One region of the Roseibium sp. HPY-6 genome, then DNA from elsewhere that is predicted to be linked to it. Evidence: predicted binding sites of a transcription regulator. Region 1 holds the regulator's gene; each other region holds the start of a gene.
The links. The regulator PhoB, encoded in region 1, activates phosphate uptake and scavenging genes when phosphate is short. The targets are predictions, from matches to a motif close to TGTCATNNANCTGTCAT.
Positions count from the first base shown of each region.

Region 2: a site for PhoB is predicted at 5,895-5,911, ahead of ABVF61_RS27515 (DUF1045 domain-containing protein). Genes of this name have one in related genera too.
Region 3: a site for PhoB is predicted at 3,101-3,117, ahead of ABVF61_RS03485 (bifunctional 2',3'-cyclic-nucleotide 2'-phosphodiesterase/3'-nucleotidase). Genes of this name have one in related genera too.
Region 4: a site for PhoB is predicted at 4,564-4,580, ahead of ugpB (sn-glycerol-3-phosphate ABC transporter substrate-binding protein UgpB). Genes of this name have one in related genera too.

Region 1 is NZ_JBEWCD010000002.1:1,428,590-1,436,548, forward strand. Features, by position in the region: gene ABVF61_RS17985 (substrate-binding domain-containing protein) at 1-123, shown strand, start outside; gene pstC (phosphate ABC transporter permease subunit PstC) at 205-1,677, shown strand; gene pstA (phosphate ABC transporter permease PstA) at 1,677-3,026, shown strand; gene pstB (phosphate ABC transporter ATP-binding protein PstB) at 3,038-3,835, shown strand; gene phoU (phosphate signaling complex protein PhoU) at 3,867-4,565, shown strand; gene phoB (phosphate regulon transcriptional regulator PhoB) at 4,636-5,334, shown strand; gene ABVF61_RS18015 (GcrA family cell cycle regulator) at 5,435-5,971, opposite strand; gene ABVF61_RS18020 (aspartate aminotransferase family protein) at 6,499-7,698, shown strand; gene argF (ornithine carbamoyltransferase) at 7,695-7,959, shown strand, end outside.
Region 2 is NZ_JBEWCD010000003.1:328,677-336,635, reverse strand. Features, by position in the region: gene ABVF61_RS27545 (alpha/beta fold hydrolase) at 85-894, opposite strand; gene ABVF61_RS27540 (ArsR/SmtB family transcription factor) at 951-1,271, shown strand; gene ABVF61_RS27535 (hypothetical protein) at 1,342-2,175, opposite strand; gene ABVF61_RS27530 (ChbG/HpnK family deacetylase) at 2,536-3,327, shown strand; gene phnN (phosphonate metabolism protein/1,5-bisphosphokinase (PRPP-forming) PhnN) at 3,381-3,959, opposite strand; gene ABVF61_RS27520 (alpha-D-ribose 1-methylphosphonate 5-triphosphate diphosphatase) at 3,952-5,097, opposite strand; gene ABVF61_RS27515 (DUF1045 domain-containing protein) at 5,094-5,843, opposite strand; gene phnL (phosphonate C-P lyase system protein PhnL) at 5,951-6,655, opposite strand; gene phnK (phosphonate C-P lyase system protein PhnK) at 6,671-7,459, opposite strand; gene ABVF61_RS27500 (alpha-D-ribose 1-methylphosphonate 5-phosphate C-P-lyase PhnJ) at 7,456-7,959, opposite strand, start outside.
Region 3 is NZ_JBEWCD010000001.1:718,126-726,084, forward strand. Features, by position in the region: gene flgF (flagellar basal-body rod protein FlgF) at 1-304, shown strand, start outside; gene flgG (flagellar basal-body rod protein FlgG) at 327-1,109, shown strand; gene flgA (flagellar basal body P-ring formation chaperone FlgA) at 1,125-2,108, shown strand; gene flgH (flagellar basal body L-ring protein FlgH) at 2,108-2,857, shown strand; gene ABVF61_RS03485 (bifunctional 2',3'-cyclic-nucleotide 2'-phosphodiesterase/3'-nucleotidase) at 3,226-5,208, shown strand; gene dksA (RNA polymerase-binding protein DksA) at 5,308-5,724, opposite strand; gene ABVF61_RS03495 (flagellar assembly protein FliX) at 5,887-6,309, opposite strand; gene ABVF61_RS03500 (flagellar basal body P-ring protein FlgI) at 6,629-7,774, shown strand; gene ABVF61_RS03505 (rod-binding protein) at 7,774-7,959, shown strand, end outside.
Region 4 is NZ_JBEWCD010000002.1:524,438-532,396, forward strand. Features, by position in the region: gene ABVF61_RS13835 (error-prone DNA polymerase) at 1-974, opposite strand, end outside; gene ABVF61_RS13840 (Y-family DNA polymerase) at 2,115-3,581, opposite strand; gene ABVF61_RS13845 (ImuA family protein) at 3,535-4,152, opposite strand; gene ugpB (sn-glycerol-3-phosphate ABC transporter substrate-binding protein UgpB) at 4,700-6,007, shown strand; gene ugpA (sn-glycerol-3-phosphate ABC transporter permease UgpA) at 6,058-6,939, shown strand; gene ugpE (sn-glycerol-3-phosphate ABC transporter permease UgpE) at 6,957-7,793, shown strand; gene ABVF61_RS13865 (ABC transporter ATP-binding protein) at 7,794-7,959, shown strand, end outside.

The DNA.
Region 1 (7,959 bases):
CAGTTCTTCATCGCTGACGAAATTGCTGGTCCGCAGGGCCCGCTGGCTCAGTATGGCCTGGTATCCGATCCGGAACTGGCAGCTGTTCAGGCGTCCGTCGCCAACGAAGAGACAATGAAGTAATCGAGCCCTCGCTCGATCGACGGGGCGGCATATTCCGCCGCCCCTTTTCTTTTCGATTTTCGTTTTTATCCGGGGGAGCAAATGCCTTTGTTCTGGCTCATCTTGATCGTGCTTGCCATCGCTGGGGTGGGGTACGTTCTGGGGCGGTCGCGGGCCATGTCCAGTGCTGGGGGAGAGCTGTCAGCTCTGCATTCCCTACCGTCCTATTACGGGGCAAACGTAGCAATGAAGGTGGTTGTCCCTGCCTTTCTGCTCCTCATTGTATGGCTGCTCGCGCAGCCATTTTACGTTAACAACGTCATTTCCGGTATGATCCCTGAAACGTCGATCGCAGAAGGATCGTCCCGCGGGCTTGTTCTTGCCGAGGTACGCCGCGCTGCGAGAGGCCTCGACAACGCTGTTGCAACGGGCGCGATGACCGAGCAATTCGCGCGCAATGCCCGTGCCGACTTCGCGGACATAAGCACGCGTCTCAGAGATGCTGGGCAGATCGTTACATCCGAGATCACGCAGCCGATCCTACGGGCCGCACAGCGGTATCGCATTCTGAATGCGACCGGCAATCTGATCATGTCGATTGCGGTCATTCTGGTCGCACTTTTCGCGGCATTCTGGGCTATCCGGGAAACCAATGCCGAGTTCAGGGCGCGAAACGTCGTTGAACAGGGCGTCAAGGCAATCCTCATTGCGGCGGCGTCTATCGCCATCCTGACCACCATCGGGATCGTGTTGTCTCTGGTGTTCAACACCTGGGAGTTTTTCAGACTATATCCCGCCTCCGACTTCTTCTTCGGCCTGACTTGGTCGCCGAGTTTCTCCGGGCGCGGAAGCTCGTCCCAGCTTGGCATCCTGCCGCTGCTCTGGGGCACCCTCTATATTTCGATCGTCGCGCTCCTCGTTGCCGTCCCGATCGGCCTTTTCGCGGCGGTATACCTGTCCGAATACGCAGGACCCAAGGTGCGCGCCGTCGCCAAGCCGCTGCTTGAGGTGCTGGCCGGTATCCCGACAATCGTTTATGGCCTTTTCGCGCTTCTGACCGTAGGCCCGCTGCTCTTGTCCGTCTTTGGTAATGAGGGCCTCGGAATCATGCAGGCGGGAACGGCGGTCATGACCGCGGGCCTCGTCATGGGTATCATGCTGATCCCGTTTGTGAGCTCGCTGTCGGACGACATCATCAACGCTGTGCCCCAGGCAATGCGCGACGGGTCCTACGGTCTTGGAGCAACCAAGTCCGAAACGGTGCGCCAGGTAATCCTGCCGGCGGCGCTTCCCGGGATCGTGGGTGCGATCCTGCTGGCGGCCTCACGTGCGATCGGTGAAACGATGATCGTGGTCCTCGGTGCCGGTGCGGCTGCGCGCCTCAGCCTCAATCCGTTCGAGGCCATGACAACCGTCACCGCCAAGATCGTCAGTCAGCTGACCGGAGATGCAGACTTTGCGTCGCCTGTCGCGCTGGTTGCCTTCGCGCTTGGCATGACACTCTTCGTGATAACCCTGGGTCTCAATATTGTCGCACTCTATATCGTGCGCAAATACCGGGAGCAGTATGACTGATGACCGACGCAACACTTCCTCCCGAGACATCCGCATCGCCGGCGAAAGCTCCGATGCAGCCGAAGTCGCTCTACGCGCTTGATGATCTGACACGCAAACGCAACGCTGCTGAGAAGCGCTTTCAGGCTTACGGCATTGGAGCGATTGCGATCGGGCTGTTCTTTCTTGTCGTTTTGGCCTACGCGATCATCTCGCAGGGATTTCCGGCTTTCTCGCGCACGGTCGTTGAAGTTGAGTTCACTCTGACGCAGGAACAGTACGACGCTGCCGAAGGCACGCTGTTCAAGACAAGGGCCTACGAGGAAATCTTCATCAATGCGCTGACCGGCCAGCTCCAGGAAAGCGGTATTGAAACACCCGTGGAACCCGAAGCCATCGAGCGCATCGTCGGCAAGCCGGGTGGTACGATCCGCGAGTTTTTCCGGGAAAATGAGGACCAACTGGGCCAACCGGTCAGGTTCGACCTTGCAGCATCCTCAAGGGTAGACGGTTATATGAGCGGTCGTATCACCCGTGAAGGCATGACCGACAGCCGCTTTCTGATGAAATCGGATCTGGACGTCGTTGATAATCTTGTCGAGGCTGGCGTCATCAAGACCGTTTTTAACTGGCCTTTCATCACCGGTGCGGACGCCGGTGTGGACAATGCCGCAGCGGCGGGCATCGGCGCTTCGGTGATCGGGTCTTTCTTCATGATGCTGGTGGTTCTGTTTTTGTCGCTTCCGATAGGCGTGGCCGCCTCCATCTATCTTGAAGAATTCGCACCGCAGAACAGGTTCACGGATCTGATTGAGGTGAATATCTCGAACCTGGCGGCCGTTCCTTCTATCGTTTTCGGTATTCTGGGTCTGGCGGTCTTCATCCAGTTCATGCATTTGCCTCAATCTGCGCCGCTGGTCGGCGGCTTGGTCCTGACGCTGATGACGCTGCCGACGATCATTATCTCCACGCGCGCTTCGCTGAAGGCGGTTCCGCCAAGCATCCGGGACGCAGCACTCGGTGTTGGCGCTTCCAAGATGCAGGCGATCTTCCATCACGTGCTGCCGCTGGCGATGCCCGGCATTCTGACCGGAACCATTATCGGGCTGGCACAGGCACTGGGCGAAACGGCACCGCTGCTTCTGATCGGTATGGTCGGGTTCGTCGCGCGCGGTTACCCGGATGGCTTCATCGCCGGCTTCACCGAGCCGAATTCGGCAATGCCTGCACAGATCTACACCTGGGCGGCGCGGTCCGATCTCGCGTTTACTGAGAAAGCTTGGGGTGGAATTATCGTCCTCCTGATCTTCCTCCTCTCAATGAACATTCTCGCGATCATCCTGCGCCGCAGGTTTGAACGCCGCTGGTAAGGATTGATGCGATGAACGAGATGCCGAGTATTGAACAGGCGAACGAAATGACCGAGAGCAAAATATCCGCAAACAAGGTTCAGGTCTTTTATGGCGATACACATGCCATCAAGGACGTGGACATTGAAATCCAACCGCGTTCGGTGACGTCTTTCATCGGCCCGTCCGGCTGCGGCAAGTCGACCTTCCTGCGCACGATCAACCGCATGAACGACACGATTGATATCTGCCGCGTGGAAGGATCGATCAAGATCGACAACGAAGATATCTACGACCCCAAAGTCGATCCGGTGCAGCTTCGGGCGAAGGTCGGGATGGTTTTCCAGAAACCGAACCCGTTCCCGAAGTCGATCTACGACAACATCGCCTATGGTCCGCGTATCCACGGTCTCGCCCGCAATAAGGCGGAACTCGACGACATAGTGTCCTCGAGCCTCCAGAAAGCCGGCCTTTGGGAAGAGGTGAAAAATCGTCTGGACGAGCCCGGAACGGGAATGTCCGGTGGGCAGCAGCAACGTCTGTGCATCGCGCGCGCCATTGCGGTCAGCCCGGAAGTGATCCTGATGGACGAACCTTGCTCGGCCCTTGACCCGATTGCCACGGCAAAGGTCGAGGAGTTGATCGATGAGCTGCGTGAGAATTACACCATTGTCATCGTGACGCATTCCATGCAGCAGGCGGCGCGTGTTTCTCAGCGTACAGCTTTTTTCCACCTGGGTATTCTGGTTGAAGAAGGTCCGACGGAGGACATCTTCACAAATCCGAAAGACAAGCGCACTCAGGATTACATTACTGGCCGCTTCGGCTAAGCGGTTTTCCGAAATCGGAAAGGGACACAGGATGTCTGAACACATTGTCTCGGCATATGACGAGGAACTGACGGAAATGGCCGGTAAGGTCGCCGAAATGGGTGGCCTCGCGGAACGCGCCTTTGCCGACGCGGTCGCAGCTCTTGTTTCTCAGGATCACGAACTCGCCAAGACCACTGTCGCAAACGACGAACGGCTCGATACGCTGCACCAGGCGGTTGAGGCAAAATTGATCGAAATGATCGCGCGCCGTCAGCCCATGGGGCAGGACCTTCGCGAAATCACCGCGGCAAGCCGCATCGCCAACGATCTTGAGCGAGTTGGTGATCTGGCGAAAAACGTCGCCAAGCGCGCGATTGCGATCGACAGCAATCTGCAATCGAAGAAGCTGGCGATCGGCGTTGAACACATGACGGAACTCGCGCTCGGCCAGCTAAAGCTGGTACTCGACGCCTACACGCAACGCGACGCGGAAGCAGCTCGCCGGGTGCAGGAGGCCGATGCTGAAGTCGACGCCATCTACACGTCCCTGTTCCGTGAACTGCTGACTTATATGATGGAAGATCCGCGCGTGATCACTCAATGCGTGCACCTGTTGTTCTGCGCCAAGAACATCGAGCGCATCGGTGACCATGCAACCAATATTGCGGAAAACGTCTACTACATGGTCACCGGCGAACGGCTTCCCGAAGACCGTGAAAAGCTTGATGAAACAACAAGTGCTGGCTAAGCACTGAAAGACTGCGGGACTCTTTCGGCCGGCATGCGTGTGCCGGCCGGTAATATCGGAGCGTGAACGAATGCCGAAAGTGCTGATCGTTGAAGACGAAGAACCGCTCAGCCTTCTCTTGAGATACAATTTGGAAGCGGAAGGGTACCAGGTCGAATCCTGTGTCCGTGGAGACGAAGCCGAAATCCGCCTGCGGGAGAGCCTGCCGGATCTGCTCCTGCTGGACTGGATGCTTCCCGGGCTCTCCGGAATTGAACTGTGCCGGCGCCTGCGGGCACGGGAAGACACCGAACGTTTGCCGATCATTATGCTCACGGCGCGCGGCGAGGAAGCAGAACGTATCCGCGGTCTGTCGACTGGTGCCGATGACTATGTCGTAAAGCCTTTTTCGGTCCCCGAGCTCATGGCAAGGGTGCGCGCAATCCTGCGCCGAGCGAGTCCGGAAGTCGTCTCCACGATGCTCAGGTCCGGTGACATTGAACTCGACCGTGAAACCCACCGTGTTCGCCGTAACACCAAGGAAATACACCTGGGGCCGACCGAGTTCCGGCTTCTTGAGTTCCTGATGACTTCCCCGGGCCGCGTGTTCTCGCGTGAACAGCTTCTGGACGGTGTCTGGGGTCACGATGTTTATGTCGATGAACGTACGGTGGATGTTCATGTTGGCAGGCTGCGCAAGGCGCTCAACAAGGGCAAGGCGAAGGATCCGATCCGGACCGTGCGTGGCGCAGGCTACGCCTTCAATGACCAGTTCTCGATTGCCAGCTGACAGGTTCTCGCGGGCAATACTTAACCGAAACCCGACGGACTTTTTGTCCAAAACAAAAAACCCGCCACAAAGGCGGGTTTTTCAATGGTTGAGGAAAATATCAGGAGGCCTGCGCAACCGTCTTTCGCTCGCGGCGCCGGTCAGCAACAGGCTGATAAGCGATCTTGCAGTGATATGCACAATAAGGAACGCCAGCATCGGAAACGCGGCCACAGAAATAGAAATCGTCCGTCGCAGGATCACCGATCGGCCACTTACAGGTCCGCTCAGTCAGCGTAAGGATCGTTGCGCGCTGAGAAATCGGAATGACCATCTCGGGCATGGGTTCCAACTCAGGCTTGATATCAGCGACAGGTGCAGGTGACGTGTCCACCTTGAGTGCCGTAGCTCCGATCATCTGCGGTTGCTGCACAGGTTTCTTTGGTGCTGCTCCTGCAGCGGGGCTGGCGGTGCGCGGCCGGCGCGGCTTTGCGCTGGAACTTGAGGTCTTTGCACGTCCGGAAAGCCCGAGCCGGTGCACCTTGCCGATCACGGCGTTGCGGGTCACACCCCCGAGTTCGCCTGCGATCTGACTTGCACTCAGGCCTTCGCTCCAAAGTTTCTTGAGCAGTTCAACCCGTTCGTTCGTCCAACTCATTGCCCGCACCCTTTAGTTCGGCCATTTGGCCATTAACCTCGTGTCAGACATGCTCTAGCATGCCTAATTTTGGCATATCTTGTGCCTCTTGGTGATGTGCCGCACGAGATCTCGTGTTTGATGAGCCAGAGGTTACAATAACGTTAATTTGTGAGGCAACCGCTTCACCCAAACCAGTTGGGGATGAGCGGACTTTTCCCCAGTTATGGTAAGGCCTTCCAGCGTTTCACGAAACGTGACTTTAAGTGCCGGCAGCAGCATTTCCATTGACAGCCAACGGTACGCGCGGTGTATAAGCATCTTGCGACGTGCCGCCTCATCGGGGCGGCACGTTGCGTTTTGGCTTGTCCGCACTCGTGAAGCGCACCGGATCAAACGGGCTCGTTTCCCGGGCAAGTGCCGCAACAGGAAACGGGAAATATCGGCCTGGGCGGTTTGGCGTTCGAGCTTGATCGATGACACCATGTAGAGAGCATTTCACCTGCCTTCAAAAGGAGGCTGGGTGCTCTGAGGAGTAAAAAGAGGTTATGTCCGCGACTGCGCTGTTTGGAAACTATGCAAGATCAAATCTGACATTTGATCATGGGGAAGGTGTCTGGCTGGTTACCAAGGACGGCCGACGATTCCTCGATTGCGGTTCCGGCATCGCAGTGAATTCCTGCGGGCACGGCCATCCGCATCTGGTCAAGACGCTTCAGGAGCAGGCAGCCAAACTCTGGCACGTCTCCAACCTTCATCAGATCCCGGACGGCGAACGTCTGGCACAGCGCCTCGTTGAGGCGACATTTGCCGACAGGGTGCTGTTTGTAAATTCGGGTGCAGAGGCGATGGAAGCTGCGATTAAATGCGCGCGGCGGTATCACTATGACAACAACGAACCCGATCGCTATCAGATCGTGACCTTCGAGGGAGCGTTCCACGGCCGGACCCTTGGAACGATTGCGGCCGGCGGCCAGGCGAAATACCTGGAAGGGTTTGGTCCCAAGGCACCGGGTTTCGACCAGGTCCCGGCAGGAGACCTGGATGCGCTCAAGGCGGTCATAGGCCCGCACACGGCGGCGCTTGCAATTGAACCGATCCAGGGTGAAGGCGGCATTCGTGAAATCCAACCGGAATTCCTGCGCGCGCTGAGGCAGCTTTGCGACGACAACGGCATCTTGCTGATCTTCGACGAGATCCAGACGGGTGTTGGACGCACTGGAAAACTCTTCGCCTACCAATGGGCCGGTGTGAGCCCGGACATCATGGCCGTCGCAAAGGGCATCGGTGGCGGCTTTCCAATGGGAGCGTGCCTAGCAACCGAGCGAACCGCTTCGGCTCTCGCTCCCGGGACCCATGGCACCACCTTCGGCGGCAACCCGCTGGCCATGACGGTTGGCAATGCGGTCCTTGATGTTGTTTTGGCGGACGGGTTTCTCGAAGAGGTGCAGAAAAAGGGCCTCAGCTTCAAGCAGAAACTGGCAGGGCTCGTCGACAGCCACCCAAAGGTACTGGATCAGGTGCGCGGCACGGGTCTCATGCTGGGGCTCAGATGCGTTGTGCCGGCAGCGGAATACGTGTCCGCGGCGCGAGACGCTGGACTGCTGGCCGTTCCAGCTGGTGACAACGTCGTGCGTATCATGCCGCCTTTGACAATGACCGAAGACGAAATCTCTGTGGCACTGGAACGCCTGGAGCAGGCAGCGATCGCGGTTGAGGCAAAGCTTGTGGAAGGAGCGGCCGAATGACTGCCAACGCCGCTTACCGGAACTTTCTGGACCTCACCGACTTCGAGGGAGATGAACTGCGCGCTATTCTGGATACAGCGCGCAGGATCAAGGCGTCGCGAAACGGTGTCCGCCGGGGCGAGGGACCGCTCGCCGGCAAGATACTTGCGATGATTTTTGAACAGCCTTCCACCCGTACGCGGATTTCGTTCGATGTCGGAATGCGCGAGCTTGGCGGTGAGACGCTGATGCTCACCGGCGCGGAAATGCAGCTTGGCCGTG
Region 2 (7,959 bases), on a different contig from region 1:
AAGAAGGCATTGAAGCGCACTGCCGCCGGGAACTTTAGAACGAACCTGTCTTTCCGGGGCGTGCCGTGCCGGGGCAAGAATTTTTCAAAGGTGCTGCTGCAGAGCACCCAGCAGAGCAGCCGGTGCGTCTTCATGGACGAGATGTGCAGCATCCTCGATCGGCGTGAAACTGGCAGCTTTGAGCAACTCCTGGACTTCTCGGCCTTGTTGCTCCGGAATGAATGTGTCGCGCGTTCCCCAGATCATATGAACGTCAAAGTCTGTCGGCTTGTAGAGTTGTTGTGCCTGTGCGATGTTTCGGACGTCCGCCTGTGCGATCTGGCGGTAGAAGGCCGGTTTGCCGATCTCGCCGGACCAGGGTTTGAGGTACATCCTGACTGTGTCCTCGCGAAGCGGGTAGTGGGCCGCCGCCTGAATGTAAGCTCGAAAAAGGGCTTCATGGGCGTAGTCGGGCATTCCGGCGAACGCCGGTTCATGTTGCGCGACATGGGCAAAGAACGGGGAACCGGACGGTAATACGGCGACGGCATTCACCAGATGCAGTTTGCTGTAGTCGATGCCATTCACGAAATGCCCGCGCAACACCGCCAGGCCGCCGAAATCGTGGCCGACCACGTGCGGCCGTTCCAGTTGCCAGTGACCGATCAGGTGCTCCAGGAGGTCGCTTTGCACCGACTCGGTTACATTCTGTGAAGCGCTTTTTTCAGACAGGCCCGTTCCCAACATGTCGAAGTAAAAGACCTTGCGGGTGCGCGCCAACCACGGCGCGATCGAGCGCCATGCCTGAGCCGACCAGGGGAAGCCGTGCACAAGGACGATCGGCTCGCCTTCTCCTATCGATCCCCAGGCCACGGATTGACCGTTGAAGGAAAACCGTTCATTCAAGTGCAGCATCGATCCGACTCGCATTCAGAGATTTATAATTAGCAAAATAGCTATATGACTATAATATGCCTCTCCGTGAAGATCAAATAAAAGCGCTCGCCAACGAGACCCGGATAGAGATTCTCCGTATTCTCGACCGGCCGATGGAGCATTTTGGACACCAGGAATCAGCGGATCCTGAAGAGAGCGGTGTGTGTGTTCAGTTGATTGCAGAGCATTTCGGCGTCAGCCAGCCGACAATGAGCCGGCATATCGAGCTGCTAAAGCGCGCGGGATTCCTTTCCGCCAAGAGGCAGCAGAAATGGACGTATTGTCTGCGGAATGAAGCCGCGCTGGCGGATTACGCCAACTGGCTGAAAGAGAGCCTGAAAATCAGAGACGTTTAAATGGGTTCGCGCCGAGACCCTTAAAAGCCCCGGCGCGTCCATTCCGGTATGATCATGTGCATTTTGATCGTTAGTACCAGAAACCTTCGCGGCGCCAGATCGTCAAATGTCCGCGCACCGGCGGTGCCGGCGTTCCGCCGTCAATCATGAATTCGCGGCCGCCGTTGATGCCCTTGCCATTGGTCTGACGCAGGATCACCCACTCATTGCACTGGGGACCGCCACTGGAACTCTGGCACATGTCGATACGGACCCGCTTTTCATCGATCTGTTCCCAGACCCAATCCACGATTGCGACGTGACCACCCCAGACCATGAAGTCCAGCGGCTTGACTTCGCTGACATCGTCGATGTTGATCTTGCAGACGTGTTGCGGGTACTTGCGCGGCGACACGCCGTAATACTTGTCCCATTCGCCGACCCAGATCAGGAAATTCGCTACAAACCCAATGCAATCCATGCCGAAAAAGCGGTCCTGAACCATTGCCTGCAGGGCGGCGCGGTCTGACATCTTGTCAAAGTAGAGTCTTTTGATCTTGCCCTTTTCCTCGACATCCTTGGTGCCGTCCTTGTTGGCGCGCCCGCAGACTTCAACCTTGTACTTGTCGAGCAGATCCTTGTGCTTCAGCATGAAATTCCAGATCTTGAGAAAGGCCTCGTCGTTACCCTGTCCCTTCAATGCAAGGTCAATCGCCCTGCCACCGACATGCCTGTTGAGGTTTTCGCCCACCTCGTTTTTGATCCAGCGAAAGTTCTTGTAAAAGCTGTGTGCACTGTCATTGCCGCCGTTGCCGCGGTCCTTGCACAGATACTGATTAAGTGCGACCGGGCCAGCCGAGGTCGGCAGGCCTGGATTTGTGAGCAGATCGACATATTCGTAAGGCAGGTTAAATGCTTCAGCCAAAATAGTTCTCCATCAATTGTTGTTGCGACCGGTCGGGGTCCGATCAGCGAATACGGCGCACGTTGCCTGATATGCAGGCCGTGAGACTGGCCGCCGTTCAGGACAGAAAAATTGCCCTGGTTAAAATCAGTGCGGTCAAGCGGGCGAATCTACCACATTTCCAGGTTCAGCATTAGAGGCAAGGATGCACGAAGGTGTTGCGCGGATGCAGATAGGCAGCATGCGTCCGCTGCACCTGCGGGCCCGCGTTCCCAGACCGATCTGAAAGCTCTGGCCGCGACAATTTTTGGCGTATGCGGCAACTGACGGCGGCAATGCCTTGTGCTTTGATCGGCACTGCCAACACAAACAGGTCATCGAATGCCGGAAAAAACGAGATTGCTCATACGCGCGGATGATGCTGGCTCCAGCCTGGCATCGAACCTTGGGTGTCTGCGCGCCTGTTCGGCAGGGCCGGCACGCAGTGTCGAGGTCATGATGCCGTGCGCCTGGGTCCCCCATGCGGCGGCGCTCTTCAACGCGCGCACCGCAATCGACATCGGCATCCACCTGACCTTGACCAGCGAATGGAATGCCGTGAAATGGCGCCCTTTGACATACGCGGCAAGCCTCGTCGATGAGGCGGGATACTTTCTGCCGTTGCTGATGCCGAGGGAGGGAGACCCTCGACCCAGTCTGGTCGACAGGCGCTGGTCGATCGACGATATCGTGCGTGAGTTCCGCGCTCAAATCGAACTGGGCGTGAAGCTGTTTTCAAATGCCTCTCACATCAGCTCGCACATGGTGAGGCATTTTTCGGATTTCGACCCCAGACTGGGAGAAGCTATCGCCGAGCTGTGCGAAGAATTCGGACTGATCGACGATCCATTCGGACACGGCGTTCCACGGTTCTCACCCTACCCGGCGCATCCGCGTGAAGCGACCTACAGGAGCAATGCCTTCGTCCAGCAACTCTGTGAATTGTCGCCGGGAACCCATATTTTTATTGACCATCCTGCCGTTGCTGGCAGCGATGCATCTGCGTTGGGGCATATCGGCTATGAAGACGTGGAAGCAGATCGCGTGAGTTGTCTGGAAATGCTCACCAATCCCGATCTGGCCAATGCAATCAAGCAGCATGGGATTGAGCTGATAAGCTACCGGGAGCTCTGAATTATTCCTGCATAAACGAGGAGAGGCTGCCCTCAGATAGGGCCTATTTCAGGTTAGAGATCCAATGCCCGGATCATTGCAGCTACACCCTGTTCCACCGTGCCTGTGTTTTCGATCCGATAAAGGTTCGGGACGTCCTGCGGTTCTAGGTCTGCCCGTCTCAGGCGCTGTTCGATATCGTCTCTGCTTTCCCGTCCGCGGGCAGCAAGGCGCTCCGCAAGCACCTCGACCGGTGCCGTAATCAACAGCACTACGGCTGTCTGGTATTTTTCCGATGCATGTGCCAGGACGCGGCGCGATCCGTTGGCGATGACGGTGCTTCCGGCCTTTATATGATCGTCATAGGTCTTCGGAATGACATAGCCAAGGCCATGCGCCTCCCAGGACAAGGCGGTCTCACCCCGTTCGACCAGCCGATCGAACTCCTCGCGCGTAAGCGTCGCATGATCTTCAGCATTCGGGTCGGCGCGGCGGGTGATGGCGCGGCGGGCGAAGAGGACTTCGGTCCTCTCCGCCAGCTTGAGCTGAAGCGCGGACATCAAGGTGTCCTTGCCGGCACCGCTTGGTCCGACCACAAGCACCATTCGGCCAGGGCCGATCTTCTCCTGGAATGCTCCGCCGGCTTCAGGCAACGCGCCTGCCCTCGCGCCAGACGCCGCGTACGATCGGCACACTGCCGACAAGCTTCACCTGGATGAGGTCAGCGCGCAGACCCGGAGCCAGAATGCCGCGATCGGTCAGCCCGATTGCACGGGCCGGACTGGATGTGACCGTGGCGACCGCCTTGGGAAGGTCGATGGTCTCGATTTCGTCCGCGAGCTGGAAAGCCGCCTGGATGAGCGAGACCGGAACGTAGTCGGAGGAAAGCACGTCGAGATAACCCGCTTCGGCGAGTTCTTTCGCCGATACGTTTCCGGAGTGCGATCCACCACGAACCACGTTGGGGGCTCCCATGAGGACGGCCATGCCGGCCTCGTGAGAGGCCTTCGCCGCCTCGATTGTGGTCGGAAATTCGGCGATTTTCGTGCCCAGTCCGATCGCTTCGTCGACATGCTCAAGTGTCGCGTCATCATGGCTGGCAATGGCGATGTCGCGATCGCGTGCGAGCGCGGAAAGTTTCTGCCGGTTGTCGGGTGCAAGTCCGCCAGCGCGGGCTTGCCGCCGACGTATGAATTCGTCCATCTCGGCGTCGGTGAAGCCTTTCTTGCCCTGGTAATAGATTTTGTAGGAATCGAGCGAGACGAACTGTCTTTGGCCCGGTGTGTGGTCCATCAGTGAAATCAGGCGAATGCTCTCGTCATCCTGGAACACCTCGAAAGCGCTCAGCACATCGGGGGCGGAGACTTCGCAGCGCAGGTGAATGAAATGGTCAGCGCGCAGTCGGTGTTCACGCTGTCCCGTTTCGATGGCATCGGCAAGCGCGCGCATGTCCGAGTAGCGCAGGTCGGCGTCTTCATCCATTCCAACGCGCAGCGCGTCGAAAACGGTGGTGATGCCGGCACACGCAATCTGGGCATCATGTGCCTGCACCGCCGAAACGGTGTTCCAGCGCACTTTCGGACGCGGGGCGTAATGGGTTTCCAGGTGGTCCGTGTGCAGCTCAACAAGACCGGGCAGGAGAAAGTCGCCTTCACAGTCGTGACCTTCGACGTTGCTCGGCGTTTCGATTGCTTCGATCGCGCCAGATGAGTTCACGCTCAAGGAACCATTGATGACCTCTTCGGCAAGGACAAGTTTCGCGTTCTTGAAGACTTTCAGATGCGTACTCATGCATTCTCCTCGGCGGCCGGGCGGCCAGAATTGCCTTCAGCCGAGCTCTCGGCCTGCGTCCCTGTGAGCTGAAAAACGGTATGAACGTCGAACGGTGCGCCCCGCTCCGGTTCGACGTAAAGGGCGAAGGACCGGCAGGTACGCGGCCGGCCGGTAACCTCCGCGAAATGCCGTTCAGCCGCGGCCTTGATCCTATCGGCTTCCTCCGTGTTCTCCAGCTTGATGGAGAGGGTCATATGGAAGCGGAACTCGTCGAAGATGTAGGGGTACCCCCACTCGGTCAGATAGCTATCCTGTTTTGCCGTCAGGCCGCTCTTGCGGCGGCGCTCGATGTCCGCCTGTGAAAGCGGCGCGCGAAAACCCTCGAAACGCCGGACGCATTCTGACGCAAAGGCAGCCAGCCCCGGTTCATTCTCGTTGGGCGTCAGGGCAAGGAATTTGCCGAGCCGGTTGACGCCAAGGCTCCGGACGTCAAAGGGTGATGCCGTCTGTGCAAAGTCCTTGCAGGCCTGAACCAGGTCCGCTTCGGCAGCGTTCGCCTGCAAGTGAAACGGCGCCTTGAGGGTGCCGTGAAATCCGTAGCGGCGCGGACTGTCGGTCAGCGCGTAAAAACGCTCCGGATCAATTTCCGCTACACTCGGTTGCGTGAGGGATGTCCCGGTAAACGGGTCCCGGCCCAGCCAGGCATTCCCGAGCCGCATCAGAAGATCGTCCGCATCGGCAGCAAAGTAGAGGGCGTAACGCATTTCGGTACCAGAGGTTCAGTCGAGGGAGGCAACAGGCTCTAAAGGCAGGCCGTGACTGTTCTGTGACAGTTTGAACCTGCCTGCAACCGTTTCCTTGTCAAAGTCGGTCAGGCGGCCGCGTCTGCGGCAAAAGCGGTCACATCGATGATGCGATCGGCGATTTCCTCCCTGACATCCTGATCGTGCAGAATGCCGACCATAGCAACGCCCTGTTCCTTCTTTTCCTGCACAAGACGAACCACCACGGCCCGGTTGGCAGCATCGAGTGAGGCGGTCGGCTCATCGAGAAGCAGGATCGGATAGTGTGCGATAAATCCGCGGGCAATATTGACCCTTTGCTGCTCACCGCCCGAAAAGGTCGCGGGTGGCAGCGTCCACAGCCGTTCAGGAACATTCAGGCGGGCAAGGAGCGAACGTGCCTTTTCAACGGCGGCTTCCTCGCTTTCACCCTGGGCAACCAGTGGCTCTGCCACGACGTCCTCGGCCGACACGCGCGGGATTGTCCTGAGGAACTGGCTGACATAGCCTATCGTGTCTTCACGCAATTGCAGGACTTTGCGGGGCTCGGCGTCGGCGACGTTGATGATCTCGTCGTCAATGGTGACCAGGATCTGGCCCTGATCGCAGCGATAATTTCCGTAGATCATTTTCAAAATGGAGCTCTTGCCGGCGCCGGACGGACCGCCCAGAACGACGCATTCCCCGGCGTTCACGGAAAATTCCACTTTGTCGACGACCGGTATGATCGTGCCACCCTGCAGATGCATGGTGAAGGACTTGCCGACATTGTTGAGATAAAGACGAACAGGCATGATTGGTTGCTCCTCTCAGACTTGAAGGATGGAGGACACAAGAAGTTGTGAGTAGGGCTCGCGCGGATCGTCGAGCACCTGATCGGTCAGGCCGGCTTCGATTACATAGCCGTGCCGCATCACCATGATCCGGTGCGAGAGCAGCCGGGCAACGGCAAGGTCATGGGTCACGATCACGACCGACAGTCCGAGATCGGACACAAGCCGCCGTAACAGGTCGAGCAACCGTGCCTGCACCGACACGTCAAGGCCGCCGGTGGGCTCGTCCATGAACACCAGCCGAGGATGCGTCACGAGGTTACGGGCGATCTGGAGCCGCTGGCGCATGCCGCCTGAAAAGGAGCGGGGGTCGTCATCTATCCGGTCGCTTTCAATCTCGACGCGGCCAAGCCAATCGTCAGCAGTGGAGCGGATATTGCCGTAGTGCCGTTGGCCGACTGCCATCAGCCGCTCGCCCACATTTGCCCCGGCGGACACATTCATGCGCAGTCCGTCGGCGGCATTCTGGTGCACAAAGCCCCAGTCGGTGCGCATCAAGAGGCGGCGTTCTGCTTCCGTCAGCTGGTAAAGATTGCGCATGGCGCCGTCGCGCATCCGGTACTCGATGGCACCAGCTGTCGGCGCGAGCCGTGTCGACAGGCAGTTGAGCAATGTGGTCTTGCCGGAGCCGCTTTCCCCCACGATCGCAAGCACTTCGCCCGGCCACAGGTCAAAGGAGACGTCTAAGCAACCGACCCGGTCGCCGTAGTAGCGGGTGACGTTATGAACCTGCAGAAGCGGTTCGTCCGATTGAATCGTGTTCATCGGGTCGTTTCCCTCTGGTTCTTTTCGGTAATCTGGGCCGCGGCCGGATTGGCCGCCATCGGTCCGGTGTGACCTTGTGCGCGGCGTTCCTCGCAGTGGTCACTGTCGGAGCAGACGAACATCCGCCCGCCTTTGTCATCGAGGATCACCTCGTCGAGATAGACATGTTCCGCGCCGCAAAGCGCACAGGGTTTGTCAAACTTCTGAACCTCGAAGGGATAGTCTTCGAAGTCGAGGCTTTTCACCTTCGTATAGGGCGGGATCGCATAAATGCGTTTTTCTCGGCCGGCACCGTAAAGCTGCAGCGCAGCCATTTCATCGATCTTAGGATTGTCGAATTTCGGCGTGGGCGAGGGATCCATCACGTAGCGGTCATTGACCTTCACCGGGTACGCATAGGTGGTGGCAATATGCCCGTTTTTCGCTATGTCCTCGTAGAGCTTCACATGCATAAGGCCATAGTCCTCCAGTGCATGCATCTTGCGGGTCTCGGTTTCGCG
Region 3 (7,959 bases), on a different contig from region 1:
TTCAGAGGACGGTACGATCGCGACCGAACTCGGTGTTCGCGGCCAGGTGCGGGTCGCGACTTTTGAAGATCCGCAGGCGCTGGAAAAGCTCGGGGAGACCGCCTTCGTCGGTGAGAACCCCCAGGTCCCCGCTGAAACCAGGATCGTGCAAGGCGCATTGGAACAGTCGAATGTGGACGGCGTGTTTGAAGTCACGCGACTGATCGAGATCACAAGATCCTACGAAGCTGTATCGAAGATGCTGAAAGACGCAGATGAGTTGCGTCAGCAGGCCATTTCGACACTCGGAAAAATCCAGGCCTGAACGGCACTAGGGAGCTAAGACAATGAAAGCACTCCAGATCGCCGCCACCGGCATGAAGGCGCAGGAACAGAACGTCGAGGTCATCTCGAACAACGTTGCCAACATGCGCACCACAGGCTTCAAGAAGCAACGGGCCGACTTTCAGGATCTGCTCTATCAGAACCTGCGCAGAATGGGCACGGAAACCTCCGACGCAGGAACGATCGTTCCGACCGGCGTTCAGATAGGTTCTGGTGTCAAACTCGCTTCGACCGCGCGGATCATGTCGCAGGGCTCGCTCGAACAGACCGACGACTCGCTCGACATCGCAATTCGCGGAGAAGGTTTCTTTCAAATTGACCTGCCGGACGGAACGACCGGATACACGCGCGACGGATCTTTCGAACGCGACGCTGACGGGCAGCTTGTGACCGTCGACGGTTACACCGTCAATCCGGGCATTACGATCCCCGAGAACATTCAGGATCTGACCATTTCGAACGACGGTTCCGTGCAGGGCGTCGACAACACGGGCACGACGCAGCAACTCGGGCAGATCCAGTTGGCCCGTTTCGTAAACAAGGCCGGCCTGGAAGCGATCGGTGATAACCTGTTCCTGGAAACCGATGCAAGTGGCGCAGCGGAATCCGGAAACCCGAGTGATAACGGCTTCGGCAGCCTCCAGCAGTATTTCCTCGAAATGTCCAACGTCGATGCGGTGACCGAGATCTCGGATCTGATCGCCGCCCAGCGCGCCTATGAGATGAATTCGCAGATCATCCAGGCTGCCGACGAGATGTACTCGACAACCACCAACCTTCGCTGACACAGGATCGTTGAGATGATGAAACACCTTTACAAAGCTGCCATCGGCCTGCTGCTAACGGGTTTCGCCAGCGGAGCTGTGTTGGCAGAAGAACCGCCGGTCCTGCGCTCGCAGGTCATGACCCTTTCGGAAATCGTCACCGTCGGAGACTTTTATTCCAACGCGGGACTGCATGCATCGAAGCCGCTTTTCCGCTCACCCGACATGGGGACATCCGGAAATGTCGCTGCCAGCATCGTCGCCGAGCGCGCCCGTGCGGCCGGTCTTGAGGCTGCGGGAACCGACGGTCTCAGGAGCGTTGTCGTACACCGCGGCGCAACCAAAATAGATCGCGACCAGCTTGAAAGCCTTGTTCGCAATGCATTGGCGGGGCGCAACGCCGCGCTCGCCCCGGACGCTCTGGATGTCAGACTTCTGCAGGCACCAGACCGCGTCCTGGCCGATCCAAAGGTTGCCGACCCGATCCGGTTCGATCGTATCGAGTGGTCGGAAACGAACGGACATTTTGTCATCCAGGCGTCTGTTGCGATCGAACACGGAACTGAGCGTCTGACACTTTCAGGCGTTGCACATGAGATGGTCGACGTCACCGTACTCGCCCAGCCCCTGCGCCGCGGCGATCTCCTGAAGGAAGAAGATCTGACAAGCATTCGCCTCATGCGGTCAAAAGTTCCCGCCGGAGCGCTGCTTGCTCCTGAAGAAATCGTCGGCAAGGAAGCGAAAACCAACATTCGCGCCAACACCCCTCTGTCACATCGAAGCTTCCAGAGACCGGTGCTCGTCAACCGAGGCGACAAGGTCACGGTCACTTTCAACATGCCGGGCGTGAAACTCACATCGCGTGCCAAGGCGCTCGATCCCGGTGCCAAGGGCGACGTCATCGACGTGATGAACCTCCAGTCGCGCCGCATCGTTCCAGCGACCGTTACATCACGCGGACAGGTGCGTGTTCACGCCGCCAATCCTGTCGTCGCCAGCTTGAACAGCGAGACCAACTGATGCAGAAAAACCATTATCGCCAACTGCTTGCAAGCATCGCTCTGGCAGCGCTTGCCGCGGGATGCGGCACCGCAGACCAGCTCGCGCAAGTCGGCCAGCAGCCTGCCCTGAACGCGATTCAGGACCCGACCACAACGCCTGGCTACCGGCCGGTGCAAATGCCGATGCCGGAACCGCAACAGGTGCACTACAACCCGAATTCGCTCTGGCAGTCCGGAAGCCGCGCATTCTTCAAGGATCAGCGCGCCAGCCAGGTAGGGGACATCCTGACCGTGGTCGTGACCATCGACGACGAAGCCGAGATCGAGAACACAACCGAACGCAACCGGACAGAATCGAGCGGAGCGGGTGTCGGCGGCGCGCTTGGCACGGCGATCGACACAATCTTCCTGCCGGCAGGCACGGCTGCCAGCGACCTTGCAAATGTCGGCAGTAACTCAAGCTTCCAGGGCGCGGGAAGCGTCGACAGGGAAGAAACACTGCAAACGCAAATCGCAGCGGTCGTTACCCAGGTGCTTCCGAATGGCAATCTCGTAATTGAGGGCAGGCAGGAAGTCCGCGTGAACTTCGAGGTCCGGGAGCTGATCGTCGCCGGCATCGTCCGGCCTGAAGACATCACCGCCAACAACCGCGTTGCCAGCGAACAGATTGCCGAGGCGCGGATAGGCTACGGCGGCAGAGGCCAGATCACGACAGTCCAGCAGCCGCGTGTCGGCAATCAGGTATTGGACATCCTGCTGCCGTTCTGATCCGGGCCACTCAGACTTCAGTCCCCCGGCCAGCCTCAGACAGGGTGTTCTAGAAACCCTGTCAGTGGCGGCTGATGACGGGCACGGCATCTCGCTCCCCGAGTGCCGTGCCCGTTCTCTTTTCGGGCGTGCGCGCTTATCCAGGGTGTCTGTGGTCCGGGATCGAAATGAAGGACAGTATTCTCAGAGCGGAAGTTCTTCGCACTGGGGCCGCCTAAAAAAATCCAGTATTGTCTGTCTGGTTGTCACAGGACTGTAATTCAACCGAAATACCTGACGCTGCTCGGACCGCGCGAAGCGTTATGGGTCTTTCCCTTGCTCCCCTGGTGCGCGTCATTCAAGCGATTTAGCTGAACTGGAGAAAAATCATGCCAAATGTAAAAGACTTTTCCCTCTCACGGCGGGATCTCCTCCTGGGTACGGCGGCGGCAAGCGTGGCGACAACACTGCATCCCTACTCTGTGCTCGCGGCAGAAAATTCAGCGCATATTCGCCTGATGGAGACCACGGATCTCCATGTCCATGTCTTTCCATACGACTATTACGGCGACCGACCGATCGACACAGCCGGGCTTGCGCGCACCGCGACCCTCATCAGACAGATCCGTAACGAGGCGACAAACTCCGTGCTTGTCGACAATGGTGACTTTCTGCAGGGCAACCCCATGGGTGACTTCATTGCCTATGAACGCGGCATGCGGGACGGAGACATTCACCCGGTCATCAAGGGCATGAATGTGCTGGAGTTCGATGCCGCCGCGCTCGGCAATCATGAATTCAACTACGGTCTGGATTTTATGATGAAGGTCATGGCCGGAGCGAATTTCCCGGTCGTCTGCGCCAATCTCGTCAAGGGTACGACGCTTGCGGCAAGTGCACGCGAAGATTCGCTGTTCATGAAGCCGTATGTCATCCTCGAAAAGGATATCCAAGACGGCGCCGGCAACACGCACCCGATCAAGATCGGTTTCATCGGCTTTGTTCCTCCGCAGATCATGAACTGGGACCGTCGCCATCTGGAAGGCAAAGCAAACGCGCGTGATATCATCGAAACCGCAAAGGCGTTCGTCCCAGAAATGCGGGAACAGGGCTGCGACCTCGTCATCGCCCTTTCTCATTCCGGCATCGACGCCAATGACTATGCCGAAGGCATGGAAAACGCTTCTCTCCATTTGGCCGCGGTCGGCGGCATTGACGCGGTTTTCACCGGTCACCATCACCTGACATTTCCAGGCCCGGATTATGAAGGACTGCCGGGCATCGACAGCACCAAGGGAACTCTTTTCGGAAAACCCGCCGCGATGGGCGGTTTCTGGGGATCTCACCTTGGCGTCATCGACCTGATGCTGGAACGGGACGGAAATAGCTGGCGCATCGCCAACTTCCTGACCGAGGCGCGCCCGATATTCAAGAAAGACGGACGCGACGTGACGCCACTCGTGGAAAGCCAGCAGGATGTGCTCGACGCCGTCACTGAAGATCACGAGGCAACGCTTGCCTATGTCCGCCGGCCGGTGGGCAAGACATCTGCACCGCTTCATTCGTATTTCGCGCTTGTTGCTGACGATCCAAGCGTGCAGATCGTTTCAAATGCGCAGACCTGGTACATTGAGCAGATGCTCAAGGGCACCGAATGGGAAGAGCTGCCTGTCCTTTCAGCTGCGGCCCCCTTCAAGGCCGGAGGCCGTGGTGGCGCCGACTATTATACAGACGTGCCGGTCGGTGACGTCGCGATCAAAAATGTCGCAGACCTTTACCTTTACCCGAACACGGTAAGAGCGGTGGCCGTCAAAGGCAGCATCGTGAAGGATTGGCTGGAACGTTCCGCCGGCATCTTCCTGCAGGTGGAACCTGGCAAGCCGGATCAGCCGCTGATCAATCCGGAGTTTCCGAGCTACAACTTCGACGTTATCGACGGCGTCACGTACGAAATCGACCTGACGCAGCCTTCCAAATACGATCCGCAAGGCGAATTGATCCATCCGGATGCGAATCGGATCACCAATCTTGAGTTCCAGGGCGAACCGCTGGATTTTGACCAGACGTTTATCGTGGCAACCAACAACTACCGGGCCGGCGGCGGTGGCAACTTTCCAGGCATCAGCGACGATGTCGTCGTTTTTGTCGGCCCCGATACCAACCGCGACGTTCTGGTGCGCTTCATCGTCGACAAGGGAACGATTGACCCTGCAGCGGACACCAATTGGAAGTTCAGCCCGGTGCCAGACACCACGGTCCTGTTTGAAACCGGTCCGGGAGGGACGAAGCACGCCACGTCGGTTCAAGGCGTTCGTATTGAGCCGGCAGGCGACGGCGCAGACGGTTTCGCCAGATACAGGATCACGCTCTAACCGGCAATGTCGACAAAAAGAAAAAGGCCTTCCTGGATCAGGAAGGCCTTGAAGTCCCTGGAACCTGCCGCAGAAGATGCAGGTCAGCCGTTTTGGAAATCAATCGTCGCGATATACTTTCTCGCGACGCTCATGCGCCTCCTGAGCCTCGATCGAAAGCGTTGCGATCGGTCTGGCTTCCAGGCGCCGCAGGGAGATCGGTTCACCGGTCTCCTCGCAATATCCATAACTCCCGTCCGCAATTCGTTCCAAAGCATCGTCTATCTTTGAAATGAGTTTGCGTTGTCTGTCCCGGGCGCGCAGCTCAATGGAGCGGTCTGTTTCAGACGACGCGCGGTCGGCAAAGTCGGGGTGGTTCTGGCTCTCTTCCTGAAGGTTCGTCAAAGTCTCTTTGCTTTCCTTCAGGATCTCGTCTTTCCATGCAAGCAGCTTGTCTCGAAAATACTCGCGCTGCCTGTCGTTCATGAACGGCTCGTCGTCCGAGGGTCGATAGTCTGACTCAATTTCAACCGTCATCGATAGCTCCGGATTACCGTTAGGCAGCGCGCAATATATAGCCGGTTCTGTCAGCCGACAACGGTTCATTTCTGAAAAATATCATTAAAAAAAAGTTATATCTTTCAAATTGTTGAGACCCAATAGCACCATTTTACTGCAAATTAATCACGATTTTCGCCGTCACGTGTCCGTGAAACGTCCAAGCTTGGCGAGTTCAACTTTGACCCGCAACTCGATCTCTTCGAGAACCGAATCGATCCGGTCGTCTCCACTGGTCTGCCGGTTTGTAAGCTGGCTTGAAAGCACCTCCAGGCGGTCTTCTGAAACAACGCCCGCCAACAGGTCAGCCCGCACCGATTCCAGTGTATCGAGCAATGTGTGCCCGTACCTTGCTGCTTTGGAGCGGCGCTCTTCGCGCGCATCGACTTCCTGCAGTGCCAGCAAAGCATCCATGCCCTGAATTGCAGTGCCACCGGCAACCTGAGCAGACTGCGTAACCTCGCCTCCCATGTCGGGTGTAAACTGTTCAGTGCCGGAAGGGGTCTGCTTTTTCGCTCCCCTGCCCTGTACACCCGTGACGGGTTTGTTTCCTGTTATGCGCATGATCATGTTCCAGTCCGGCGGATTTCAGGTTCTGCCGGCACTCTCCGGATCTATTCAAGCCTGTCAGAATCTGCCGGGAAGAGTACGTGAGTCCGTGCGAAGGAGGCAATATTTGCCTGCCGACAATAAGGATTGATTAACTCAATTCGAAACGAAACGGCTGCGCCAATCCGAAACACGCCGGGATTTACTCGGTAATTCAGTCATTTAGTTTATTGTAGCTGACATAGACCCGCAATGGCACGCCTTTCGCATAACGCAAAAGCAAAGTGTGTGAGCCGGCGATCTGGCCGAAGCAAAAGAATTGGACCGGGCTAAAATGCGAAAACTGGGCGGGAACTTCATCAATCGGTTGCGGCGGCTTGTCGGCATTGCCGCGCTCGCCCTGGTTGGAGCAAGCGTCGGCCTCACATCTGTTCAGGCAGCCTCCCGCATCAAGGATATTGCGGACTTTGAAGGCATCCGGGAAAACCAGCTCATCGGTTACGGTCTGGTTGTCGGCTTGAACGGCACGGGCGATTCCCTCAACAACACGCCGTTTACCCAGCAAAGCCTCCAGGCAATGCTGGAGCGCCTTGGTGTCAACACACGTAATATTGCCCTGAACACCAATACGGTCGCCGCGGTGATGGTCACGGCCAATCTTCCACCCTTTGCGACACAGGGCACACGGATTGATGTGAACGTCAGCGCGCTCGGGGATGCGGATTCGCTTCAGGGCGGCACGTTGCTGGTTACGCCGCTGGTCGGTGCGGACGGCGAGGTCTACGCCATCGCGCAGGGCTCGGTGGCCATTGGCGGTTTCTCGGCACAGGCGGATGCAGCGTCCGTGGTCCGGGGCGTACCGACAGCCGGACGGATTGCCAATGGCGGTCTTGTGGAACGGGAACTGGAATTCAGGCTGGCCTCGCTGACGTCGCTCCGCCTTGCGCTGAGAAACCCTGATCTGACAACAGCGCGCCGTGTTGCCTTGTCGATCAATGAGCTGATCGGAATGCCGACGGCAGAACCGCTCGACCCTGGAACAGTACGCCTCGATCTGCCGCAAAGCTACGACGGAAACATCGTCGATCTTTTGACTGACATTGAACAGCTGATCGTTGAACCCGATCTCGCTGCGCGGATCGTCATCGACGAGAATTCGGGCATCATTGTCATGGGCCAGGACGTGAAGGTGTCCATGGTTGCCGTCGCCCAGGGAAATCTGACGGTGACAATCGCGGAATCACCGCAGGTTTCACAGCCCCTTCCCTTCAGCGACAATGGTCAGACTGTTGTGGTGCCAAGATCAGAGGTTGGTGTGGATGAGGAAGGCACGAAGCTGGCGATCGTTCCGGAAACCATAACGCTGAAGCAGCTGGTCGACGGGTTGAACGCTCTGGGCATCGGTCCCCGCGACATGATTTCGATACTTCAGGCGATCAAGGCGGCAGGTGCGCTGCAAGCAGAAATCGAGGTGCTGTGATGCTGCAGTCCGTTGCACCGCTTACCAACCAGGCCGATCCTTTAAATGCCATCCGGGGCGTCGACACATCCAACAAGAGTGCCGTGCGCGAGGCTGCCGAGGAATTCGAAGCAGTGTTTCTCAACACAATGCTTCAGAACATGTTCACCGGATTGAACGAAGGTGGCACCTGGGGTGGTGGAACC
Region 4 (7,959 bases), 900 kb from region 1:
TCTCCATCGGTGATCTCGTCCGGATATTCATAAGAGAGTTCGGACAGGTCGAAGCTGCAGCGGGTGGCGATCTCGACGGTGCGCCTGAGCGCTGCCGGGTGATGCCGGTAAAGCCGGGCCATGTCGGGAGCCGACTTCAGCCGGCGCTCCCCATTCGCCAGTGCGCGCGTTCCGATCTCGTCGATGGTGCAGCCCTCACGCATGCAGGTCAGCACATCGGCAAGCCGCCGCCGCCCGGCATGATGCATCAGGACGTCGCCGACCGCGACCATGGGGGTGGCAAGCGAATGGGCGGCTCTCGCGCAAGTCCGGAACCAGTCCTGGTCGGTGCCGTCATAGCGTGGTGCGGCGCCCAGAAAGACATGGCCGGGCACTTCCTGGCGGAGCGTCCGGATATGGTTCTTAGCCGCCTCAGAAAAGACGTCCGGTGCATGATCGCCCTGGGGCAGGGCGATGAAGATCAGGCCTTCGGAAAATTTTACGACATCCTGAAAATCCAGATGGCAATCGCCCTTTTCCGCGCGCCTCTTGCCGAGGGTCAGGAGCTGGCTGAGCCGTTCATAAGCTGCCCGGTTGGTCGGCAGGGCGACAAAGTCGACCCGGCTGTCGGCAAGCACCAGCCGCGCACCGACAATCAGCCGCGGCAGCTTGAGAACCTCCGGTACGGGGAGTGGCGGGATCTCGTTCGTCTGTTGCCGGGACGAAGAGTCGATCTGGGAATGAGAGCGTATCTTCACGCCCTCCTCGTTGGCCGCACGCCTGATTTCCTTCAGCGCCGAATAGGCCCGGACGACCCCGGCCAGAGAATTCCAGTCGGTGATCGCAATCGCCTCCAGACCGAGTTCGGCGGCCCGGGTCACCAGCTCTTCCGGATGGGAGGCTCCGCGCAGGAAGGTGAAGTTGGATGTCACCGCCAGCTCCGCATGACGCGGAACGTCCCAGTGCAGGCTGTCCGGTAAGACATGAGAGGTCATTGCATGTCCCTTTTTCTCACGGCAGCCCTCCCTGACTTAATCTGGGGGTACGGGTACAGAAGGGAGATGCACCCAATATGCCGCCCGGCCTTGAGCCGGGGCCATCTTCTGGTTCTCTCACAAAGAGGTCCCGGATCAAGTCCGGGACGGCGGCGTGAGTTCGGGGCCGCATCGGTAGAGACCAGCCATCTTGCCACCACCTCTCCACCGTCATCCCGGACGCAGCGCAGCGGAGATCCGGGATCGGGGAGCCGAGGGCTGTCAACCAGGACAAAGCAAAGGCGCCCGTGCCTCTCCGGTCCCGGCACGCGCTCCGCTTGGTCCGGATGACGAAGGAAGGCAGTGCCACTGACATGCCGCCTTCTGTCCCCGAGACCTCATCCTGAGGAGAACCTTCAGGTTCGTCTCGAAGGATGGGCCACCCGGCTCTGAATATGCCGCCCATCCTTCGAGACAGCGCTGCGCGCTTCCTCAGGATGAGGGGGATTTTGCGGAGCGGTTTTCGGGTTCGGCCGGACGTCTGGGCAGGCACTATCCGAACGGCCTCCATCTCTTCCTGGTCATCCCGGACGCCGCGCAGCAGAGATCCGGGATCGGGGCATCGGGGGCTGTCGGTCGGGGCAGTAGAAGAACAGCCGAGATGCCCGTACCTCTCTGGTCCCGGCGCGCTTTGTGCTTGGCGGGGATGGTAGGTTCCTCCGGTGTCATCCCCGACTTGATCGGGGATCCACTCGTTTCCAGAGACGGTTTTTCGAGACGATGGCTTTGCGGCTTGGTCGCGCCCCAAAGCGACGTTTCGTTTCGCGGGTACGGAGATGACTTTCATGGAATGGGAGCACACCCAATACGTCGCCCCGGCCTTGAGCCGGGGCCATCTCCGGGTCCTCTCACAAAGAGGTCCCGGATCAAGTCCGGGACGGCGGCGTGAGTTCGAGGCCGCATCGGTGGAGACCAGTCGAACCGCCTCCTTCTCTCCATCGTCATCCCGGACGCAGCGCAGCGGAGATCCGGGACCGGGGAGCCGGAGGCTGCCGGTCGGGACAGAGGAAGAACCGCGGCGGCCGTGCCTCTCCGGTCCCGGCGCGCGCTCCGCTTGGCCGGGATGACGGCGGGAAGGAAAAGATGGAGCGGAAGAGATCATCAGCCGAACTCCCCTTGCACATACCAGCCCGGGTTCTGCGGTGTATGGAACAGCCAAAGGCGCTGGCCCTGGCCGGTGGCAACGCGCCAGTAGTCGCGCAGGCCCCGTGTCCAGTCGTCGTCGCCCTCCCACCACGCAGGTGTGATCCGCTCCGGTCCCTCGGCCTTGAGTGTCGTCAGCGCCCGGCCGCGCCAGCGGAAGCGGCCGGGCGGCGTGACGCCCGAGCCGGTGATCGGCTCGGGGGGGAACAGGCGCAACGGGCGCGTGCGCCGGGTGGGCCAGGCGCGGACCGGCATGCTGTAGGCGGCCGGCACCAGCTTGAAACTGCGCTCCGGGATGTGGCTGTCGACCGGGGCAAAGCGCAGGATGTTCTCAAGCCCGATCCGGTTGCCGAGCTGGGTGACGAGATCGGCAAGGCTGTCTTTTTCCAGCGCTTGCGACGGGGTCAGCTGGCGGGGGCCGAGTTCTTCCACCTGCGTGGCTTCCAGGCGGATCATGTCGATGCCGTAGCCCGCATCGACCGCGCTGACCCCGCGCTCGAAAAGAGCGAGGATCCGGTCGCCGTCGCGCATCGGCCGGGCCAGGCGCAACTCAACCGCCTGGTTTTCCTGATCCACGCGCCGGAAGGTCAGCTTCAGGCTGCGCGCGCCCTTCTGGGCCGTATCCAGCTGTTCGCACAGATGGCCGATCAGCCGTTCCGCTCCGGCCATGACGTCGTCCAGAAGCCCGATCGGCTCGGGTAGCGTCATGCGTACGGCGAAGCTGTGATCTTCCTTCAGGGGCGAGATCTGCTCGGGAATGGCGCCGAGCGCCTGATCGAGACGGCGCAGCACCTCCGGGTCGTAGCGCCTTGCAACATTGGCCCGTGGGAGATTGTAAAGATCGGAGACGGTGGCAATGCCGAGCCGCTCCAGGCTGGTGCAGGTCTGGTCGGTAAGGCGCAGCGCCGGCAGCGGCAGGGGGCCGATGCGGGGAAGGATCTCACCTGGCTGGGCAATGCCTTCGGCAAAGCGGGCAAGCGCCCAGGCTGCGCCCGGCGTTGATGCCAGGCCCAGCCGGGCGCTGAGACCGGCCCGGGCAAGCCGGGCGCGGATATCATCGAGAAGCGGTTCTTCGCCGCCCAGAAGATGCGCCGACCCGCTGATGTCGAGAAAGAGGCCATTCAATCCGTCGAGCCCGACCCAGGGGCAATAGCGGGTTGCCCACCGGGCCAGAAGACGCAGGAACCGCTGGTCGGCCTTCGGATCGGCGGGCCGGGTGAGAAGACCCGGGCAGAAGCTTCTGGCATGAACCAGCGTCATGCCCCGGTTGAGCCCGGCAGCTTCCGCGCGCGGGCACAGATCATAGACACGTTCCGAATTGCGGTCGAAAAGGGTCAGGGCAAAGGGCGCGTCAATGGGATTGGCGCGGAGCGAACGCTCAGCCGCCAGCCTCGGAAACCACAATGATACGATGCGCCGCTGCATCCCAACGCACTACCCAATCTGATAATGTTCCTATTTTGTTCTTTATAAGTGACCATCGCCAGGGAGTCGAGTCATGGTCGTTTTGACGAGGGCTGTTCGCGCCGGGATTGTTCGGGTTGGGGCTGTTTTGACGGGCGGCTTCAAATGCGGGAATGCCCGTGCAGTGCCATCTGGTTTCAGCGGCATTGCTGCCGCCGCCTTCCGGGATCAGGAGCAAAGCGGTGGTCCCGCCGGTTTCCGCCGCCAGCTGTAGCCGCCTGCCTTCCGTCAGACCGATCGGGCCGGTGAGTTCGGCGACGACAAGGCCGACGGCGCCGGACCGCAACGCGGTTTCAGCACTGGCCAGCACATTCAAAGGTGTATCTGCACGGGTCAGCAGCAGCTTTCCAGGATCGCAATAGGGCGCAAGACCTTCCGGATTGACCACGGGACGCCAGCGTTCCGATATCCAGACGACCGGGCCGGACGCCTGACCGGCCGTGATCGCAGCAAAAGCCAGTCCACCTTCGCCGCACACTTCATGGGCGCGGGCCCTCTTGAGCGGATAAACGGAAGAAAAGGGCTGGGACATGGAACGTTTTAGGGTTTCTCGGCCGAAAAAAGATCTGCTTAAGGAACAATGTTTTGCAACATAGAGCAAGAAGAGCGTTGTTAAAGGTTGAAAAAGCGCGAACCTTTGCAGTTTCCTCAACGCAAAAACATACTGCCGGAAATCTTGGAAACCACGCTTCGACCTGTCACTATTCTTTCATATGAACGACGCCGAACCTTCACGTGAGCCGACTAATCTTCTGCGAGCTCAGGCGTCGGCAAGGGCGAGCATGCTGGTTGGAAGGCCGCAGGCCGGCAGTTGTTACGGCAATTTGTCCATCGAGATGACACAAAAAGAAGCCCGAATTGCCGGGATCGGACGGGCGCGCGGAACAATATATTCGTTCCCGTTTGCGGACGCGGTTAAGGCGTGATTAAATGTTCATATGAGCGTCATAGAACGTTCATATGAAAACAATACGAAACGCAGGCGTTATCGTTTCAGGTGCCGGCGAAGCCATTTCGGTACCGGAAAAACCAACTGCTGACCGGGGCAAAAATGCCCTTCGACATGGGAGCAAATGAATATGGCTTATCGTAAGACCGTCGCCAGCCTTGTCGCTGCGGCCGCCCTTCTGGGCACCTCCTCCGCATTTGCGCAAACCGAGATCGATTTCTGGCATGCCTTTACAGGCCGGTTGGGAGAATTGGTTGCCGAGCAGGTAGACACCTTCAACGGGTCTCAGTCCGACTATAAAATCGTTGCCAGCCACAAGGGCAATTACTCCGAGACACTGAACGCCGGTATTGCCGCTTTCCGTGCCGGTGAGCAGCCCCACATTCTGATGGTGTTCGAGGTCGGCACCGCGACCATGATGGGCGCCAAGGGCGCAATCAAACCGGTCTATGAAGTCATGGGTGATGGCTTCGATCAGTCGAAATATATCGGCTCGGTCAAGGGCTACTACACCTCCCCCGACGGGAACATGCTTTCGCTTCCCTTCAACTCCTCGACGCCGGTCCTCTGGGTCAACCGCGACAAGCTTTCTGAAGCTGGTATTGATCCTGATACCGATATGTCCACCTGGGAGCAGGTCAGTGAAGTGCTCGATCAGCTGAAAGCAGCCGGTGTCGAGTGCCCGATGACGACCGCCTGGCAGAGCTGGATCCACCTGGAGAACTTCTCCGCCTACCACGACACGCCATTTGCCACCAAGGACAACGGCTTTGCCGGGACCGATACCGAGCTGGCGTTCAACAGCCCGGCGCAGGTTGCTCATATCTCGGCAATGGGTGATTGGGCGAAGGACGGCAAATTCATCTATGCGGGCCGCCGGAACGAAGGTGGCGCAAACTTCCGTGCAGGTGAATGCGCTCTATTCACAGAATCTTCTGCAGGTTATGCCGGCATCAAGTCGGAAGCCGAATTTGATTTTGAAGTGCGTCCGCTGCCCTACTGGTCTGCGGTGGCCAGTGAGCCGCAAAACACGATCATCGGCGGTGCTTCTCTTTGGGTGCTCGAGGGCCATGAAGCTGATGAGTATGAAGGCGTGGCAGCTTTCATGGACTTCCTCTCCAGCTCTGAGATCCAGGCCAAGTGGCACCAGGACACCGGATATCTTCCGATCACGGCTGAGGCCGGTGATCTGACCCGCTCACAGGGCTTTTATGAGCAGAACCCCGGAACGGACATCGCCGTCATTCAAATGACCGCGAAAGAACCGACAGCGAACTCCAAGGGACTTCGGCTGGGTTCGTTCGACCAGATCCGCGGCATCATTGATGAAGAACTCGAAGGCGTGTGGTCGGGCGACAAGTCCGCACAGGAAGCGCTCGACTCGGCAGTGGAACGCGGCAACGCCCTGCTGCGGCGCTTTGAACAGTCCGCACAGTGACATCATGACGACGTGCCGCCCCGGTCTCCGGGGTGGCACACGGTCTTGCCATGGAAAAACGCGTCACTTTCAAAGGCATGTGGCTGCCGCTGCTGCTCATTGCCCCACAGATTGTCATAACGGCAGTCTTCTTTTTCTATCCAGCGGGCCAGGCGATCTGGCAGTCGCTTTTCATTCCGGACCCGTTCGGACTGTCCATGCAATGGGTAGGGCTCGGCAATTTTGAGTTCCTGCTGAAGGATCCCTTTTACCGGGCGTCCTTTGTGACGACGGCGATCTTTTCGACCCTGGTCACAGTCGTCTCGATGGGGGTCGCTCTCTATCTGGCCGTTCTGGCCGACCGACTGATCAAGGGGTCGGGCACCTACAGGACGCTGCTCATCTGGCCTTATGCTGTGGCGCCCGCGGTCGCCGGTGTCCTCTGGCTCTTTATGTTCAACACGCGCGTCGGTGTGGTGACCTGGTACCTGGGGCTTCTAGGCTACGACTGGAACCACGTGTTGAATGACAGCGAGGCGATGGGTCTTGTTGTGGTTGCCAGTGCCTGGGGACGCATCAGCTACAACTTCCTTTTCTTCCTTGCCGGTCTTCAGGCAATCCCGAAATCGGTGATCGAGGCGGCCGCAATTGATGGCGCGCGTTTCTGGACGCGCTTTCGCACGATTGTTTTCCCGCTCCTGTCGCCGACAACATTTTTTCTCTTGGTGGTCAACATCATCTACGCATTTTTCGAGACCTTCGGCGTCATTCACACGATTACCGGCGGTGGACCGCAACAGGCTACGACGATCCTTGTTTACAAGGTTTATTCCGACGGGTTCGTCGGTCAGGATCTGGGGTCCTCGGCAGCACAATCCGTGATCCTTCTGCTCATCGTTTCGATCCTCACCGTGGTTCAGTTCAAATACATCGAACGCAGGGTCCACTACTGATGGCGCAGCAAAACGGCATGGTCGAAAAGCGCAGCAACGGCCTCTGGCTCACGCATTTGGGCATGATTGTCGGCGTCGCCTTCATCTTCTTTCCGATCTGGCTGGCGTTCGTTGCCTCGACAGTCGATCAGCAGGCAATCGTCCGGCCACCGATGCCACTCCTGCCGGGAGACAAATTCTTCGAGAATTACGCGCGGGCATTGACCTCGGGCGTGAACGCTCCTGTCGGCATGATGCTCGTGAACTCGATGGTCATGGCACTTGGAATCGCACTCGGGAAGATTGCGATCTCGCTGCTATCGGCTTTTGCGATCGTCTATTTCCGCTTTCCGGGACGGCGCTTGTTCTTCTGGCTGATCTTCCTGACGCTCATGCTGCCGGTCGAAGTGCGGATCGTGCCGACCTACGAAGTGATCGCCAATTTCGGAATGCTGAACAGTTATTCGGGTCTTATCCTCCCTTTGATTGCGTCCGCGACTGCGACTTTCCTGTTTCGGCAGTTTTTCATGACAGTTCCGGACGAGCTTGCCGAAGCCGCACGCGTGGACGGTGCCAAGCCGATGCGGTTCTTCTTCGACATCCTTCTGCCGATGAGCCGGACGAATATCGCCGCGCTCTTCGTTATTCTCTTCATCTATGGATGGAACCAGTATCTCTGGCCGCTCCTCATCACCACCGACCCCTCCATGAACACGATCGTGATGGGCATCAAGCAGATGTTCCCTTCCGGTGACGACACCGCCGATTGGCCGGTCATCATGGCAACGTCGATCCTGGCCATGATCCCTCCGGTGCTTGTGGTGATCGGAATGCAGAGGCTGTTCGTGCGCGGTCTAGTGGAAAGTGAAAAGTGAATGGCGACTGTTACCCTTGAAAACCTCCGGAAGTCCTACGGCAATACAGAGGTCATCCATGGTGTCGACATCGATATCGCCGATGGAGAATTCATCGTGATTGTCGGACCTTCGGGGTGCGGGAAATCAACCTTGCTGCGGATGGTTGCCGGCCTTGAGACCGTCA